Regions from separate parts of the Bradyrhizobium sp. 521_C7_N1_3 genome, predicted to be linked through region 2. Evidence: riboswitches for the same ligand, from Rfam matches in the RefSeq annotation. Region 2 holds a riboswitch; the other holds the start of a gene.
What was found. A riboswitch is a leader RNA that binds a small molecule or an ion and turns the genes downstream of it on or off. The one in region 2 is predicted to bind cobalamin.
Positions count from the first base shown of each region.

Region 1: it holds a riboswitch for cobalamin, as region 2 does, so the genes downstream of both, AB7008_RS17635 (TonB-dependent receptor) here and AB7008_RS27525 (TonB-dependent receptor plug domain-containing protein) in region 2, are expected to answer to the same signal.

Region 1 covers NZ_CP197232.1:3,798,715-3,806,501, forward strand. The annotation lists gene AB7008_RS17615 (adenylate/guanylate cyclase domain-containing protein) at 1-524, opposite strand, end outside; partial or broken gene AB7008_RS17620 (IS5 family transposase) at 829-1,591, shown strand; gene AB7008_RS17625 (Cj0069 family protein) at 1,625-2,704, opposite strand; gene AB7008_RS17630 (GFA family protein) at 2,865-3,272, opposite strand; gene AB7008_RS17635 (TonB-dependent receptor) at 3,411-5,795, opposite strand; cobalamin riboswitch at 5,960-6,167, opposite strand; gene AB7008_RS17640 (hypothetical protein) at 6,399-6,764, shown strand; gene AB7008_RS17645 (FixH family protein) at 6,867-7,259, shown strand; gene AB7008_RS17650 (efflux RND transporter periplasmic adaptor subunit) at 7,344-7,787, shown strand, end outside.
Region 2 covers NZ_CP197232.1:5,910,579-5,918,365, reverse strand. The annotation lists gene AB7008_RS27555 (lytic transglycosylase domain-containing protein) at 1-1,570, opposite strand, end outside; gene AB7008_RS27550 (adenylate/guanylate cyclase domain-containing protein) at 1,895-3,631, shown strand; gene AB7008_RS27545 (hypothetical protein) at 3,758-3,934, shown strand; gene AB7008_RS27540 (hypothetical protein) at 4,087-4,299, shown strand; gene AB7008_RS27535 (hypothetical protein) at 4,402-4,659, shown strand; gene AB7008_RS27530 (hypothetical protein) at 4,788-5,009, shown strand; cobalamin riboswitch at 5,085-5,298, shown strand; gene AB7008_RS27525 (TonB-dependent receptor plug domain-containing protein) at 5,413-7,527, shown strand; gene AB7008_RS27520 (DUF6925 family protein) at 7,545-7,787, shown strand, end outside.

The DNA.
Region 1 (7,787 bases), 2.1 Mb from region 2:
GCCCCTGGCGCTCCGGCGCGGACAGCGTAGGCGCGGACCGGCTTGGAGATGTTCTTGAGCTGCTGCTCGCCACGATCCTCGAAGCCAGCGTCTAGCTTGCCCTCGACTTCGTTGTAGACCTTGTCGGAAATCAGGATACCGCCCGGATCGGCGATCCCCTCCAGCCGAACAGCAATGTTGATCCCGTCGCCGTAGAGGTCGCCGTCCTGTCCAACGATCACGTCACCAAGGTTGAGGCCGATGCGTAGCTTGAATGGACCGCTACCCTTGGCGAGATGATCCTGTATCTCAACCGCGCATCTCATGGCGGCCAGGGGACTGGCGAACTCGGCGAGTGCGCCATCACCCGTTGTCTTGATTAGACGGCCTTCGTGGCGGGAGAGGCTCGGCTCGATCAGTTGTCGCTTGAGCCGCTCGAACTCGGCATAGGTAGCTTCCTCAGCGCGTTGCATCAACGCAGAGTAACCGACCACGTCGGCAGCCAAAATCGCCGCTAATCGCCTTTGAACCCGCCGCTCCGTCACAGCGCTCTCCGAACGGCCAGCCAAAAATTCGTCGGCTGTGGCCAGGAGGAGCCTAGCACTTTGTTGCGGACCTGTGAGCGGTAATCGCGGGAGGGCCCTGTTGCCCCCAGGCGGCATTTGCTGTTGCACCAGTAAGCGTGCGGCAACTCGGGAGGTCCGAGTTGGGTCATTTCCGACGGTTTCGGCGGGGTCGTCGGTCGGTTGATGTCCGCTTCTACCCCGTAAGCGTCCAGCCGGGCCTGCCCGGAAGCGTTGCGTCTGGCTAGACCCCGTGATTCAAGCTTCCAAACTGGGGGCTCGAATCATGCGCTACGAATTCGCCGATCATGAATGGATTGCCATCAAGCCCATGCTGCCGAACAAGCCGCGCGGCGTTCCTCGGGTTAGCGACCGTCGTGTCCTCAACTGCATCTTCTGGGTCTTGCGCTCTGGAGCACCTTGGCGTGATCTGCCCGAGACGTTTGGTCCGTACACCACATGCTACAACCGCTTCGTCCGTGGCGGCGGGCTGGTGTCTGGGGCCGCATCATAGACGCGCTTGCTGCTGCCTACGATGCCGCTGTCCAGATGATCTACACCTCGATTGTCCGCGTGCATCAGCATGGAGCCTGCATCGCTGGGAATCGGCGCCAATCGATGGGAAGTGTCACGCGGCGGCTTGACGAGTAAAATCCACGCGGTGGTCGATCGCAATGGTTTGCCGGTACGGTTGGCGTTGAGCCCCGGCGAGGCCCACGACGTTCGACTTGCCGGAAAACTGCCTCTCGCCGGAAGCCCGGGTCAATGCTGCTTGCCGACCGTGGCTATGACGCCGACTGGATAAGAGAGCTGGCCGTGAAAAAGGGGGCGTGGGCCAACATCCCCCGAAAAGCAATCGCAGCGATCCGATCTGCTTCAGCTCGTACCTTTATCGCGCTCGCAACCAGGTCGAACGGTTCTTCAACAGGATCAAACAATGTCGTCGTGTGGCGACGCGCTACGACAGGCTTGCGGGAAACTACCTCGCCTTCGTCCAACTCGCATCTATCCGGTTACGGCTGGCCGCGCGTTATGAGTCCACGCCCTAGTGTTGGATGCTATCGGGGTATCCTGCCGTCCCGTTATGCGCCCGAACGCACTGCTTGAGTCCGGATCAAGCGGTGCTTCACCGTTCGGGCGATTGCCGCCGGCGCGTCGTCGGGAATCGCAAAGCAGGAGCTCGCGTTGATTTCGCACAGGACGTAGGTGTCGGTACCGGTGGCGTCGCGGGGCCCGTACAGGAAGTCCGCGTCCCAGATCGCGGGTAGCGACGGCTCGTCGATGCCGAGCGTGTCCATCAGCTGCGGCGTCCATTCGTCCTCCATCGATCTTCGGAGCGCCCGGAATTGCGAAGCATCGGGTCCGTGCATGATCCGTGGGCCCGGCTGCGCCTCGGGTGCGTCGGGGCCTTCCGGCGGCGGCGGGATCAGGGCCTTGATCAATTGATGCCCGAAGCCCGCGACCCTGGCGCCGCTCATGTAGCAGCGGATCATGCCATCGGGCAGGCGGGGTTGGAACGCCTGGTCGATGACGCAGCCGCCCCATCCGAAATACGGTTCGCAGCGGGCGAGGAAGGCATCGAGCGGCATGTCCTCGGGCAGGCTGCCGCGTTGCGCATGCAGCACGCGAACCATGCCGTCCGCGTTGGGCAGGGCCTCCACCTTCCACACCCCCTGGCCGCCATTGCCGCGATTTTGCTTGAGCACGCGCGGACCGTTCGCCTGAAGGCGCGCGGGAAATTCGGCGCGGAAGCTTGCTGCGGTGTCATAGCGATGCGTATCGGCTCCCCAGCCGAGATGACGCGTTCGGTAGAGCACCTCCTTGACGCCCATCTTCAGGATCACGTCGGGATGGGCGCTTACCCATGGCCCTTGCGCCGCAACGTCGCGAAGCAGCGGGTCGAGGGCCTCGCGCGTCTTGCCCTGATGGATCGGATCGACCCACACGAGCACGCCATCGACGGCGAGCAGTTGATCGCGGACGGCGTCGGCGAAGATCTCGTCGTAGATCACCGGCCGGGCGTCGATGCCGACCGCGGCGAGTGCTTCGAAAACGCGGACGAAGCGGCTGTTTTGCGCCGTCGCGTCCCGGCGCGCGGCAGCGTCGCCGCGGGAGACGATGGCAACGGCATGGCGGAGAGGGGAGTGGCGTTCGGTATCCATGCGCAAGCTCCACGAATGGCGTGCTGCGCAGAGCTTGGACCGAGGTCTCACGGGGAGTCTGCTTCGTCCCCACGCCGATCAATGTACGTGAGATCGTCCGGCCGTTGCAAGATGGTGTTTGTGCGGTTCCATCCAGACGGCGAACGCTTCGCGCGCGCCGCTACGGTGGCGGAGGATAGCGGTCGAATGTCGGCAGTTCGTGCGCGCGCTCCATCCATCCAAGGCGCTCTGCGACCTGGATGTGCATCGTCGCCGGTACGGCATCGGGATCGTCGTAGGTCGCGCTCTGGACGTCGATGACCCCGGGCAACATGTCGGCATTGACATAAAACAGGCCGGTTCCGCAGTCGCCGCAAAAGTGCCGCCGGGCATGTTCCGAGGACCGATACACCTTGGGCTCGCCCTTGGTCACCTTGACGGCATCGTCCGCGTACATCGTCCAGCCGACGACGGGAGCGCCCGCGTGAAGCCTGCAATCGCGGCAGTGACACAGCGCATGCACGATCGCTTCGCCGTCGACCTGATAGCGGATCGCGCCACAGTGACAACCGCCGGTGATGGTGCTCATGCGTTCCTCCCGATGGAAGCGAGGTTTCGTTGATCGATAGCTCTCGAGACCTGCGGCTTCAACGGCGCAATCGATCTGCGATTGCGTCCTACTGTCGCGTGACAACTCCTGCCACCGCGAGGGCAAGGTGATCCGCGACTACCATTTGAACGAAGCCGCGATCTCGTAGCTGCGCGGCGCGCCCAGGATGATCTGGTCGGTGTAACCGGGATCGCCCCAGGCGGCGTAGAGCTTGTTGGTCAGGTTCCTCACGCGAAAGCTGATCCGGGTCTGGTCGACGCCCGGGAAATAGGCTTTTGGGATGTCGACGAACGCGTATGCGTCGAAGATCGTGTAGGCGTCCATCGTGACCAGATTGTCCTGGAAGTTGAAGCGGTCGCCGACGTGACGGACGAGGCCGCCGATCTCCACCGGCAGCCTCGTGTCGAAGCGGTAGGAGGCGCCGGCGTTGGCGATGAAGTTGGGAACGTTGGGCGGCGTCTTGCCCGAATAGGACTGGAAGTCGCCATTGCCGTCGACATAGGTGAAGTCGATGAAGCGCGACTGCACGAAGGCGACGTTGCCCCATAGCTTCAGGCCTGCGACCGGATTGACCGCGGCGGCAATCTCGACGCCCTTGGAGGCGATCTTGCCGGCGACGTTGAAGAGGATGCCGCTTTCGGGGACGTAGACGTTCTTGCGCTCGATGTCGAACGCCGAGAACGTGGCCTCCGCGCGCTTGTCGGCCGACAGCAGCTTCACGCCGGTCTCGTAGGTCCGCGATGTCGTCAGCAGCAGCGGCGTCGTGGGCCTGAGGATGAAGATGTTCGCCACCGTCGGGTCGGCTGCCGTCGCGTACTGGCTGTAAAGCATCACGCCGGGCGCGATGTCCCAGGTGTAGCCGATGCGTCCGGTGACCGGATTGAACGTCTTAGAGAAAGGATAGTTGGCTTTCAGGAGGCCATTCTCGTCGAAGCGGGTCCGCGATAGCTCGATATTCTCAAAACGGATGCCGCCGATCAGTGCGAAGGTCGAGGTCAGCTTGAGCCGGTCCTCGAACGACAGCGAGGCGGTGTCGAGATGGGTGTAGATCTTCTCGTCGCTGCGTGGGCCGTAGAGGCCGCGATCCGGGTTGAGGAGGTCGACGTAGTCGTTGAAGAACAGCGTGTCCTGCGAGACGTTGAACTGGTTGCTGCTCGCCGCCACGGTGGCCACGAAGCGATTGTCCATTCCACCGACGTTGGAATTAACGGTGAGGTCGGTGATGTTGCCGTAGAGTCGCTGGGCGTGATCCAGCGCCAGACGTTCGCGATAGATGCTCTGCGCGCCTGCGAAATTGCCTATTGTCTGGTCGAACGACGAGATCTCGTTGTTGAACCAGTGCCGGTGGGCGTCATAGCCATAGACCTGGCTTTTCAGCGAGACGTTGTTGGTGATGTCCCATTGAAAGCCACTGCGCAGCCAGAGCTCGTTGGCGCCGCTATGATTGTTTAGCACGTTGTAGTTCGTGGTCAGCGTGCGCGCGTCGATGGTGACCGGGACCGGTGTGCCGCCGCCGAGGTAATAGTTACTCCACCGACCGGACACGATGCCGTACGTCGGCACGATGCCCGGCGCGTTCGCGGGCACCAGCGGTGTCCCCCAGTAGAAGCGGTCGTTGTCCTGCCTGTATTCGGTCGCGCCCCAGATCTTCAGGTTCTCGTTGACGCGATAGTTCAGCTGGCCCGAGACGTTGCTGAGCTTCGAATAGGTGTCGTCGATAAAGCCCTTGTTGTTGAAATGGCTGATATCGAAGCGGTAGTCGAGGCCGTTGATCAGCGTGCTGCCGCCCGATCCGTAACCGGCGCGATAGCCGTTGAAGGAATCGTAGGAGGTGAAGGCGTCGTTGACGATTGGTCCGGTGTGCGGCGCCTTGTTGACGTAGTTGATGGCGCCGCCGGTCGCACCGAGGCCCGCCACCAGCGAGTCCGGTCCCTTGATGATCTCGACCTGCTGGAGGCCAGCCACGTCCATGGGACGGCCGGTCATGGTCGACGGCCCGATCGGGATGCCGTTGTAGAGCGTGGAGATCTGGTCGCCGGAAAAGCCACGCATCGAGAAGATGGCGGGCGCGCCGGGCGCATCGCCGCCGGTGACGCCGACCGCCGCCTTGGCGACGTCGGTCGTGGTCCGGATGCCCAGGTCCTGCATCGTCCGCTGACTGATGACCTCGACGGTCGCCGGCATCTCGCGCGCGGTGATCCCGAGCCGGGAGCCGACGTCGGTGACGGCGGCCGTGTTCAGCGGCGTCTGCACCGGGCCGCTCGGAGCTTGCGCGGCCGGAACGGCGACAGCAGGGGCGCCACGATTGCGTCCCGCGGCGCGCCGGGCCTGGCGCGGCTTCTGGGTGCCGGGGCTGACGGCGGGAGCCTGTCGCGGCGCAGGCGGAGACACGATCACCGGGCCGACCTCCCGGGAACGGTTGTCCTGCGCCGCACTTTGCGCGAGCGCCGCGGACGACAGCGACACCGACGAGAGCAGGGTAATCAGGAAAGCATGCGACAACGCTGGCCTCGCGCCAGCACGGAAATGAAGATTTTGCACAACAACGCTCTGCGGCGACGCAAACAAACCGTCACCGCGGTTGCCTTAGTCATCCACCTTCGCCCCAGGCGGCGGATGCACCGGCTACTTGTCCGACATCAGGGCACCCCGCCCAATGCGTTCGCGCGTGACCATGGCTGGTAGCAGGTTTCCTGGCTCGCGGGTCATCGCCTTCGACCACCTTCCCAGAGGCCCAAGCGGGGCTCCAGTGGTTCGTTTGGTCGTCGGCTATCCGCCTACAGTTGCGGGGGCAGCCGCGGAATTGCCCACTGAGGTGGGCGCACCGCATTCCCTTGAAGAGTCCTTGCGGACACTACCGATCACGAAACTGGCATCAGGGGATGAGCGCGTCAACATCCGCGCGGGCTGTTCGATGGGCCGGTCGGTCGATGGTGGCCTTGTGTTGCTGTTTTGCACGATAGTCCGAGGGACTGCGTCGAAACGTCCAACCCGGCCTCCGGACGAGCCTGGGTAACGAACGCTTGACCACGATCAATGACTGCCTTTGGTGTCCGAATATGCTACTGAGACCGAGTTCCCGCCTGACAAGGTAAGTCGATATTGCTGCAGTTCGTCCGTACCATCCTGGCAGTCGCCATCGCCATCTCCCTGGCGATGCTGCCGGTTGGCGCGTCCGCGGCGAACCTCGCAATGTCGTCGGATGGCATGCAGACGGCCATGCACATGAGCGGTGACGCCGACATGTCGATGGACGATTGTTGTCCCGACATGAAGGGAACGGGCTCCCATATCGGCGACTACAAGTGCGGTATGGGCTTCTGCTGCGTTGGCGGGATCATCGCGCTCGGTGATGTCAGGCCCGTGGCGTTCGAGCGTCTCGCCGTCGTGGCCAGCACGATGGCTATTCCCCCGGATCAGGTCGTTTCCTTCCGCGGCGGCAGTCCTCCTTTCCGACCTCCTCGAATCTGATCTCGCAAAGCCCGAGACGCGAGCGGCATGCCTGCTCGCGACGACGACTGACGTGCGCGCTTCACGCGCCACGGCGAAAGATCAATTCATGAGGACAGGACAATGCTTTCCAAAATCAGCACCGCGGCTCTCGCCGCCACCCTTTCGCTTGCCGCTTCCGCCGCGATGGCGGGCGCGGGCGACTACGCCTTCGAGCCCGTCACGCCGCAGATGAAGAAGGGCGAAGACGTCACGCTCGCCGTTCGCCTGACGAACAAGCAGACCGGCAAGCCGATACCGGACGCGGTCATCTTCAAGACGCGGCTCGACATGGCCCCGGACGGGATGGCGGAGATGGAATCGGCGGTCGCGCCGCTGCCGTCCAGGGAACCGGGTGTGTACGCCTTCAAGACGGACCTGCCGATGGCTGGACGCTACCAGATGACGCTGTCCGTGAAGGTGCAGGGCGAACCGGAGACCGTCACCGGCAAGGTGATCGTCACGGCGGTCAAGTGAGCGTTCGGGCGCTGCCCGGCGGCGCCCGACATTCCCCTTTTTCCTTCACACGGACGCGCGCTCCCGGGCGCGCGGATACACGACATGAAAACGCTGCGTCTCCTGACGGCACTTGCGCTGGGCGGCGGCCTGGTCCTGGCCGGTTACTACTGGCATTCGAACGGTGCGGGCTGGCTCGCTGAGGCCGGCATATCATCGGCTGCGGCTGCCGCGGAGCGAACGCCGCTCTACTACCGCGATCCAAGCGGTGCGCCGCTCTGGTCTGCGGCTCCGAAGAAGGACGACCGCGGGCGGGACTATCTGCCGGTCTACGACGACGATGGAGCGGCCGTCGCGCCGGCGCCGCCGAAGGCGCAGGCGGCTTCGCCGCGAAAAATCCTCTACTACCGCAATCCCATGGGGCTGCCAGATACCTCGTCCGTCCCGAAGAAGGATCCGATGGGGATGGACTATGTCGCCGTTTACGAAGGCGACGACGCCGACGACGGCACGGTGAAGCTGTCGCCCGGCAAGATCCAGCGCGCGGGC
Region 2 (7,787 bases):
GCATCACGCGCGCGTCGTTGCGCTGCCCGGCGAGCTCGCCGAGCGCTTCCAGCGCTGCGACGTCGGTGCTCTCCTTGGCGAAATCCTCGGCGTAGTAGAACACCATGTCGCGCTCGCCGATGCCGTAGAGCATCTCGGCGGCGCGGACGCGCTCGTCCGCGGGCGGAGTGTCGGCCGCGGCCAGCACGGGCGAGGGCGGGCGCAGCTCGATCCCGTCGAGACCGAGCCTGGCGCGTGCGAGCTGGCCGTAATAGGCGGTCGGATAGCGCGCCGCGGCCTGATAGCTCATGCGCGCATCCGCGGTCGCCCCCATCGCCTCGGCCGCGCGGCCGCGCCAGTAATGCGCACGCGACAGCGCGATCGGATTGGCCGAGCCTTCGTCGATCGCGGCGAAATGCACCATCGCCGCCTTTGGATCGTCGAGATAGCGCAGTGCGATCCAGCCGCACATGAAGTGGTAGTCGACGCGATAGACTTCCATCGCGGGCACCACGGCCGCGCGCACCACGTCGTAGGCGGTCTTGAACTTGCCTTGGTCGAGCAGCTTTCGCGCGAGCAGGCGCCGCTCGCGCCACCAGGCATCGGTGTCCTGGGCCGCCATCATGTCGGGCGCGGCGGCGAGGATCACCTCGGCGGCGTCGTCGATGCGGTCGTTCTGGAGATGCCACTGCGCGCGGCAGAGGACGTAGCCGAGATCGCGGCGTGCTTCGGTCGAGACGTCCTCGAGATAATCCTTGGCCTTGTTGGCCTTGCCGGTGACAGCCGAGCAGGCCTTGACGATCGCGAGCGCATCTTCGCCAAGCCGTTTTGCGGCGCGCCTTGCACCGGCGTAGTCCTTGGCGCCGAGGCGCTTGTCCATACGGGCGCGATGATCGTCCGCGGTCAGGAGATCGTGGAACGCCTCGTAGGAATCCTCCTCGCTGCGCTCGGACAATTCGTCCGTGCGCCAGGCCTCGCGCACCAGACGCGTAGCCCTGTCATTGTCGCCTTCACTCAGGAGCACGCGGGCGAGCGCGAACTTGCCCTTGGCGCTGGTCGGCCGGTCCATCGTGAACTTGTGTACGGTCGCCGCGTCGCTCTTCTCCTGCCACAGCCGCGCTTCGGCGCGGCGGCGGAGCAGGGCGCTGCTCGGCCAGTCCGGGTTGGCGGCGAGGAAGGCGGCGTAGCGCTTGAAAGGTGCCGTGCTCTCGGAATGGCGCAGCATGAACCAGTCGGCGAGCTTCTGTCCGGCAGGGTCGGCAATGCGGTCGCGCGCCGCGCTGGCGTCGTCGGTCTTGCCCTTGCGCGCGAGATCGATGGCGTCCTTCAGCGCGGCGAGGTCGCCGGTGAGCGGCGGAGGTTTCGGCTTGTCCGAATCGTCGTCGTCCTTCTTGGACTTGCGCTTGGCCTCGGCATGCTTGCCGTGGCGCGACTTCGCGGCAGCGTGACGCTGCTTGCCGCCGGCTTTCGTCTCATGCGTTTTCTTCGACGCCGACGATTTGTGACCGCTCTTCGCTGCCAGCTCGGCAGGAAGAAGGGCCAATGCGGCCACGGCAATGACACACGCGAGCGAGCGTAGGCACTGGTTCATTCGATGGTCCCCCTGCGAAACCACTACAAACCAAGGTCCGCGACGACATGCGGCTTGAGAATCAAAGACGACACCCAAAACGATGCCACGACACCGTTTCGCAGTCCTCACGCTCCTTCAACAATGCGGCAAAATACCGATGGGAACTCGGGAACTTCCGAAATGGCGGAAAGGGTATCGTCTTTAATCCTCGTTAACGAATAGGGCTCGCGCGACGGTTGAGCGCGGTCGGGGCGTCGCAAGGGCCAGATTGCGCGTGTTCCCGCCGCCAAAACCGGTGTATTGAGTTCCCAACCGGTCCTTTCAGCTCTAACCCCACCGCTCATGCCACTTTTCAACCAGTCGATCAGGCGCAAGATCGTCGGGATCGCCCTCGGATTGATCGTCCTGATGCTGGTCACCTCGATTCTTTCGATGGTGATGTCGAGCCAGGTCGGCGTCCTCCTGGACGAGCTGACCAACCGCTACATCCCGGCCTATGGCGATCTGGCGCGCGCCAATATCCGCTCGCTGGAGCGGTCGGTGGCGCTGCGGCGCATGGTCATGATGAAGATGCAGGAAGCCCCGGACGAGGAGGCGTACGCTGCACGGCTGAAAGAGTTCGACGAGGCCGACCGCAAGATCGAGGCGGAGACCTCGGACGCGCGCAGCCACATCAACGCGATCATCGACGATTCCAGGACGCCCTCGGACAATGCCGCGCTGGCGCGGATCGACACCCGTATCGAGACCGCCGTCACAGAGCTGCGCCAGGGCATGAACGAGGCGCACGCCAAGCTCCTCAAGCAGATCGATGCCAAGCAGATGCCTGAGGCGCGCGGCACGCTGGAGCATCTCGACGCGCTGCGCGACCAGTTCAACCAGAGGATCGACGGCATTCGTGCCGACATGCTCAAGCAGGTCTATGCCTCGACGTCGACCGTGGTCGGCCAACAGCGGAAGGCGATCATCATCTCCGGCATCGTCACCATCCTCGCAGCGGTGGTCGGATTTGCCTTTGCGTTGCTGGTCTCGAGCGGCATCACGCGGCCGGTGCGCCTGCTGCTCGCCGGTACCCGCGAGGTCGAGGCCGGTCGCTTCGACAGGCCGATCACGGTCTCGACCCAGGACGAGATCGGCGAACTGGCCGCCGCCTTCAACCGCATGGTCGAGCAACTCAGGCACAATGAGCGCATCCGCGAGACCTTTGGCCGCTACATCGATCCCAAGGTGGTGCAGGGGCTGATCGACCGGCCGGAGGTCGCCATCGACGGCCAGCGCCGGGTGATGACCATCATGTTCTGCGACATGAGCGGCTTCACCTCGATGAGCGAAGGCATGACCCCGCGCGGCCTCGTCAAGGTGATGAACCACTATTTCACGGTGATGTCCGGTCCCATCAGGAACAATCGCGGCGTCATCGACAAGTATATCGGCGATGCCATCATGGCCTATTGGGGGCCTCCCTTCATCGAGGAGGACGAGCCGGCGCTGCTCGCCTGCTTCGCCGCCATCGACATGGCCGATCAGGTGCCCGCGCTCCAGAAGCAGTTGCCGGACCTGCTCGGCATCCGCGCCATGCCGGCGCCGTGCGATCTGCGGATCGGCATCGCCACCGGCGAGGTCCTGACCGGCAGCATCGGCTCCGAGCTGATGATGAGCTTCACCGTGATGGGCGACGCTGTGAACCTGGCTTCACGGCTGGAGGCCGTCAACAAGACCTACGGCACCCGCATCCTGATCTCGCAGGCCAGTGCGGACGCGATCGGCTCGAGCTGCGAGCTGCGCGAGATCGATCGTCTCGCGGTGGCCGGGCAGAGTGCGCCACAAGCCATTTTCGAGGTGATGAGCAAGGCGCACGGGCTCAGCGTCCCGCAGCAGAGCCTGCGCACGCATTATGCCGAAGGCCTCGCCGCCTATCGCGCCCGGCGCTTCGACGAGGCTCGCGCCGCCTTCAACACGGCGCTCGAAGCCGTGCCCGGCGACGGTCCCTCGCGCACGCTGCTCGGCCGCATCGCGCAGTTCGAGGCCAATCCGCCGGACGCCAATTGGGACGGCGCATGGCGGCTCGAGCAGAAATAGTCGTCCGTGCCGGGCCGGCACCGCCCTTGCCGGAAAAAACGCTTCTACTTGATAACGATGTTCGCAGTGACCTAATTCCCGGGCTTAGGTTAGTCGTCCCTTGAGGCGTTTGATGGGGACACGCCGATGACAGAACTTCAGGACAGGCTGGAACGGTTCGAGACGCTCACCGCCGAATGCGAGCTGATCGCCAAGCTCGCGACCGACAGCACCAAGCGCGAGTTCTATCTGAAACTCTCGGAGCAATACCGTCAGTTGGCGGTTGATATGCGGAAGGTGATCGCGACCAAAGCCGCGGCCTGACGCCGACCGCAAGCCGTTCTTAATGTTTGGCGCGCATCTTCCGGGATGCGGGCGTCGCGATCCATGATTGCTCGCGGTGGGAATGCCGAGATCCGTTGCTGTGCAGCGCACCTCGCCGACGTCGCTTTGCCGCTCCCTACCAGGGCAATCCCATGCGCCTTGTTGCAGTCCTCATCTTCGCGCTCATGATGGCCGCCTGCAATCAGGAGCAGGACATCACCGGCTCGACCCCGGTCTGTGCGATGCGGAGCTACAGCTCCTACAATCCCCGCGACATGAACCAGTGCGTTGCCGCCTGCAAGGCGTGCGACCACGGCAACACCGTCACCTGCACCACGTCATGCACCCTCAAGGGCGCCCACTGAGCGGCGGCGCTGCCTGGAGCTAGGGGGGACGGTGCTCGGGCACCGGAACGATTCACATGGGTCAGTCATTGAAGGGGCAGGCAGGACGCGGAGTCCTATGGAATGGGTATGCTCGATCCCGGTCGGTTCCTGGTGTCGTGCTCGCATTGCGATGCATGGCCGATGGCGGCCAACGTCAAACGTTCGAGCTGGTCTTCGTCGCCGCACGAGGTCCGCTTCGTATGCCCGCGCTGTCGCCGCGAGGAGACCGCCATCATCTCGGCCTCCGGTGAGCTGACCCCGATCCGGCGCAGCGACGCCCCGCTGCGCGACGTCGGCGCGGCCTGGGCTCAGGCCCAGCGGCCAAGAGGGCGGGCGTAACCCGCCTGTCACAGAACCAAGAGATTGGGCGCAATCAGCTCTGCGCAACACCTTGCGCGGTCCGTTTTTGGAACCCGGCCTAGGCCGACGCGTTTCCGCTCCGACATCAACGCATCGAGGCCCTGCGAATGATCAGCGAGCATTTCGACACCCGCACCCGGATCAACATGAAGCTGGCGCTGGATCGGGTCTGCCGCAATCGCCCAATCGGTGAGGACCATTGCTTTCGCAGGTCCGTTGCCGAGAACATCATCCGCTGCGCGCTCACGGGCCGCACCGGCATCGGCCAGCTCGTCGATGCCGGCGAGCGGGCGGTGATCAGGACGCATTCGGAACGGGAGCCGGCCTGATTGCGCCGGCTCAATCTCCGGTGCGGTGCTTTGACCGTGATGCAACCGGCCGATTGACTCTCCGCTTGCCCGCCCCCTAGATTGGCCGGTGACGGTTCTCCTCACGGAGATCAAAAGGGAACGTGGTGCGAGATTTTCCCGATACCGGGATATTCTCAACGCCACGGCTGCCCCCGCAACTGTAAGCGGTGAATCTTTCGTCATATGCCACTGGGAATCTCGGTCCTGGGAAGGCGACGTAAGGTAACGACCCGCGAGCCAGGAGACCTGCCGTCAGCCGTGGTCACACGCGAAGATGTCGGTCGGGGAGTACAGACATTAGCTTCACCGGAGCAATCGAACGCTCCGCCGTGAAACATCGTTCGCTGTGACGTGCCACTGACGTCATACCGAGGTTACAAGAGTGTCCCGTATTGTCTTTGCCGCCAGGCGCTTCCGCGCCGGCCTTGTCGTGCTCGTTTCCCTGTCTTCGCTCGATCTGTCCATTGCCCAGGCCCAGCAATCGGCATCGCCCGATCTGCTGCCGCCGGTCGAGGTCGCGCCGACCGCGCGTGCGGCCAAGCCGCAAGTCGCGCGGCTTGCGCCCGACAAGCCCGAGCGGCGCTTCGCTCGGGTCCCTAAGCCCGAGCTGGTGCCGGCGTCGCCCCCGGTTGCCGGGGTATCCGCGGCCAACCTGTTTCCGACGGTCGTCGTCAGCCCGACGGGCGTTGTCACGCCGACCAATCTGGTTGCGAGCTCGGTGACGGTTCTGACCGCCAGAGACATCGAGCGCGATCAGCGCCGGACCGCATCCGATGCGCTGAGCGTGGTTCCTGGCTTGAACCTCGTGCAGACCGGCGGTCCCGGCGGACAGACGTCGATCTTCATGCGCGGAACGAATTCCAACCACACCAAGGTCCTGATCGACGGCATCGACGTCAGCGATCCCGGCAACCCGAACCGTTCGTTTGATTTCGGCCAGTTGCTCACCTCCGATATTCAGCAGATCGAAGTCCTGCGCGGTCCGCAGGGCGGTCTCTACGGCGCAGACGCGCTGGGGGGCGTGATCTCCATCGTGACGAAGAAGGGCGACGGTCCCGCCCGCGCGACCGGCTCGGTCGAGGGAGGCTCGTTCGGAACGTTCAATCAAACCGCAGGCCTGAGCGGTTCACAGGACCACTTCAACTATGCCTTCAACGTTGCGCATTTCCACGCGAACGACGTGCCGGTGACGCCGGTCGAATTGCTGCCGCCGGGGCAGAAGGCGATCGGCAACAACTACGACAACATGACTTATTCGACGAAGCTTGGCGCCGAATTGAGCGAACGCCTGACGCTCAACGGCGTGGCGCGGTACACTGACGCCACCCTCCGCTTTACCGGAGACACCTTCGATCTCGTCACATTCGCGAGCTTTCCCGCGGCCGCGCAAAGCACGCAGACGGTGCACCAGCTCTTCACGCGCGGGGAGGCGGTCTGGTCTGCTCTCGACGACCGGATGACGAGCTATTTCGGCGTCAACTACACCAACCACTGGAACTACAACATCTCGCCCGGCAACGCGATGGCCACGATCACGACCGGCGACCGCGTCAAGTATGATTGGCACACCACGACCCAGCTCGCGCCCAACAGCAATGTCATCCTTGGCGCGGAGCATGAGACCGAAACACTGCAAACGGCGATGCTCTCGGCGCAAAACGTCAACAAGGCCGGCTATATGGAGCTGCAGTCCCAGTTCCGGGATCGCGTCTTCTTCACGGCCAACGTCCGGCAGGACGACAACGAGCGGTTTGGAGAGCATCCGACCTTTCGTCTGGCGTCTGCCGTGATCGTGCCGGTCACGGATACGAAGTTCAAGGGAAGCTACGGCACGGGGTTCAAGGCGCCGACGCTCAACCAGCTTTACGTGAGCTTTCCCGCGTTCTTCTTCTTTGCAAATCCCAACCTCAGGCCCGAGGAAAGCGTCGGATACGACGCGGGCTTCGAGCAACCCTTGTTTGGCGATCGCGTTCGCTTCGGGTCGACCTACTTCCGCAACAACATCACGGACCTGATCCAGAGCACGTTCGATCCCGTGACATTCACGAGCACCAACACCAATATCGGCAAGGCGATCACGGAGGGCACGGAGAGCTTCGTCGCGGCGGCGATCACCGACCGGCTTCGCGTTCGTGCCGACTACACTTTTACCCGCGCGGTCGATGTGACAGCGGGACTGGAGCTGCTGAGGCGTCCGAAGGAGAAGTGGAGCGCGAATGTCATCTGGAATCCGATCGACCCGCTCACATTGTCCGCAACCGTGTTGCACGTCGGGAGTTTCGTCGATGGCAACCGTGACTTCAGCATTCCGCGTCTGCTGGCTTCGGCCTACACCATCGTCAACGTCGCAGCCGAATATCTGGTCACCGACCAGGTGAAGGTGTTTGGCCGGGTCGATAATCTCGCCAATGTGCACTATCAAAATCCGACCGGCTTTCTGCAGCCGGCACTGGGCGTCTATGGCGGCATTCGCCTGGCGAATTACGACGTCAGATAGCGAGGGAGAGAAGCCTCATGACGACGGCCGATCCGCTCATGGACCTGATCGCAAGCCAGCTTGCCGACGCTGAGGCCGGCTGGAGCGTCGGCACGTTCGGTGCCATTGCCGAGTTCACGCGCGAGCCCGGCGAAGCCTTCGATATCGAGCAGTCGCGCAACCGGATCAGCGTCGTGGCGCAGAAGGGTGGGATACGCGTTGTCTCCCACCCGGATCTGCGCCTGATCGCGTCGGAATCGCCGACCACGGAGAGCTGGAGC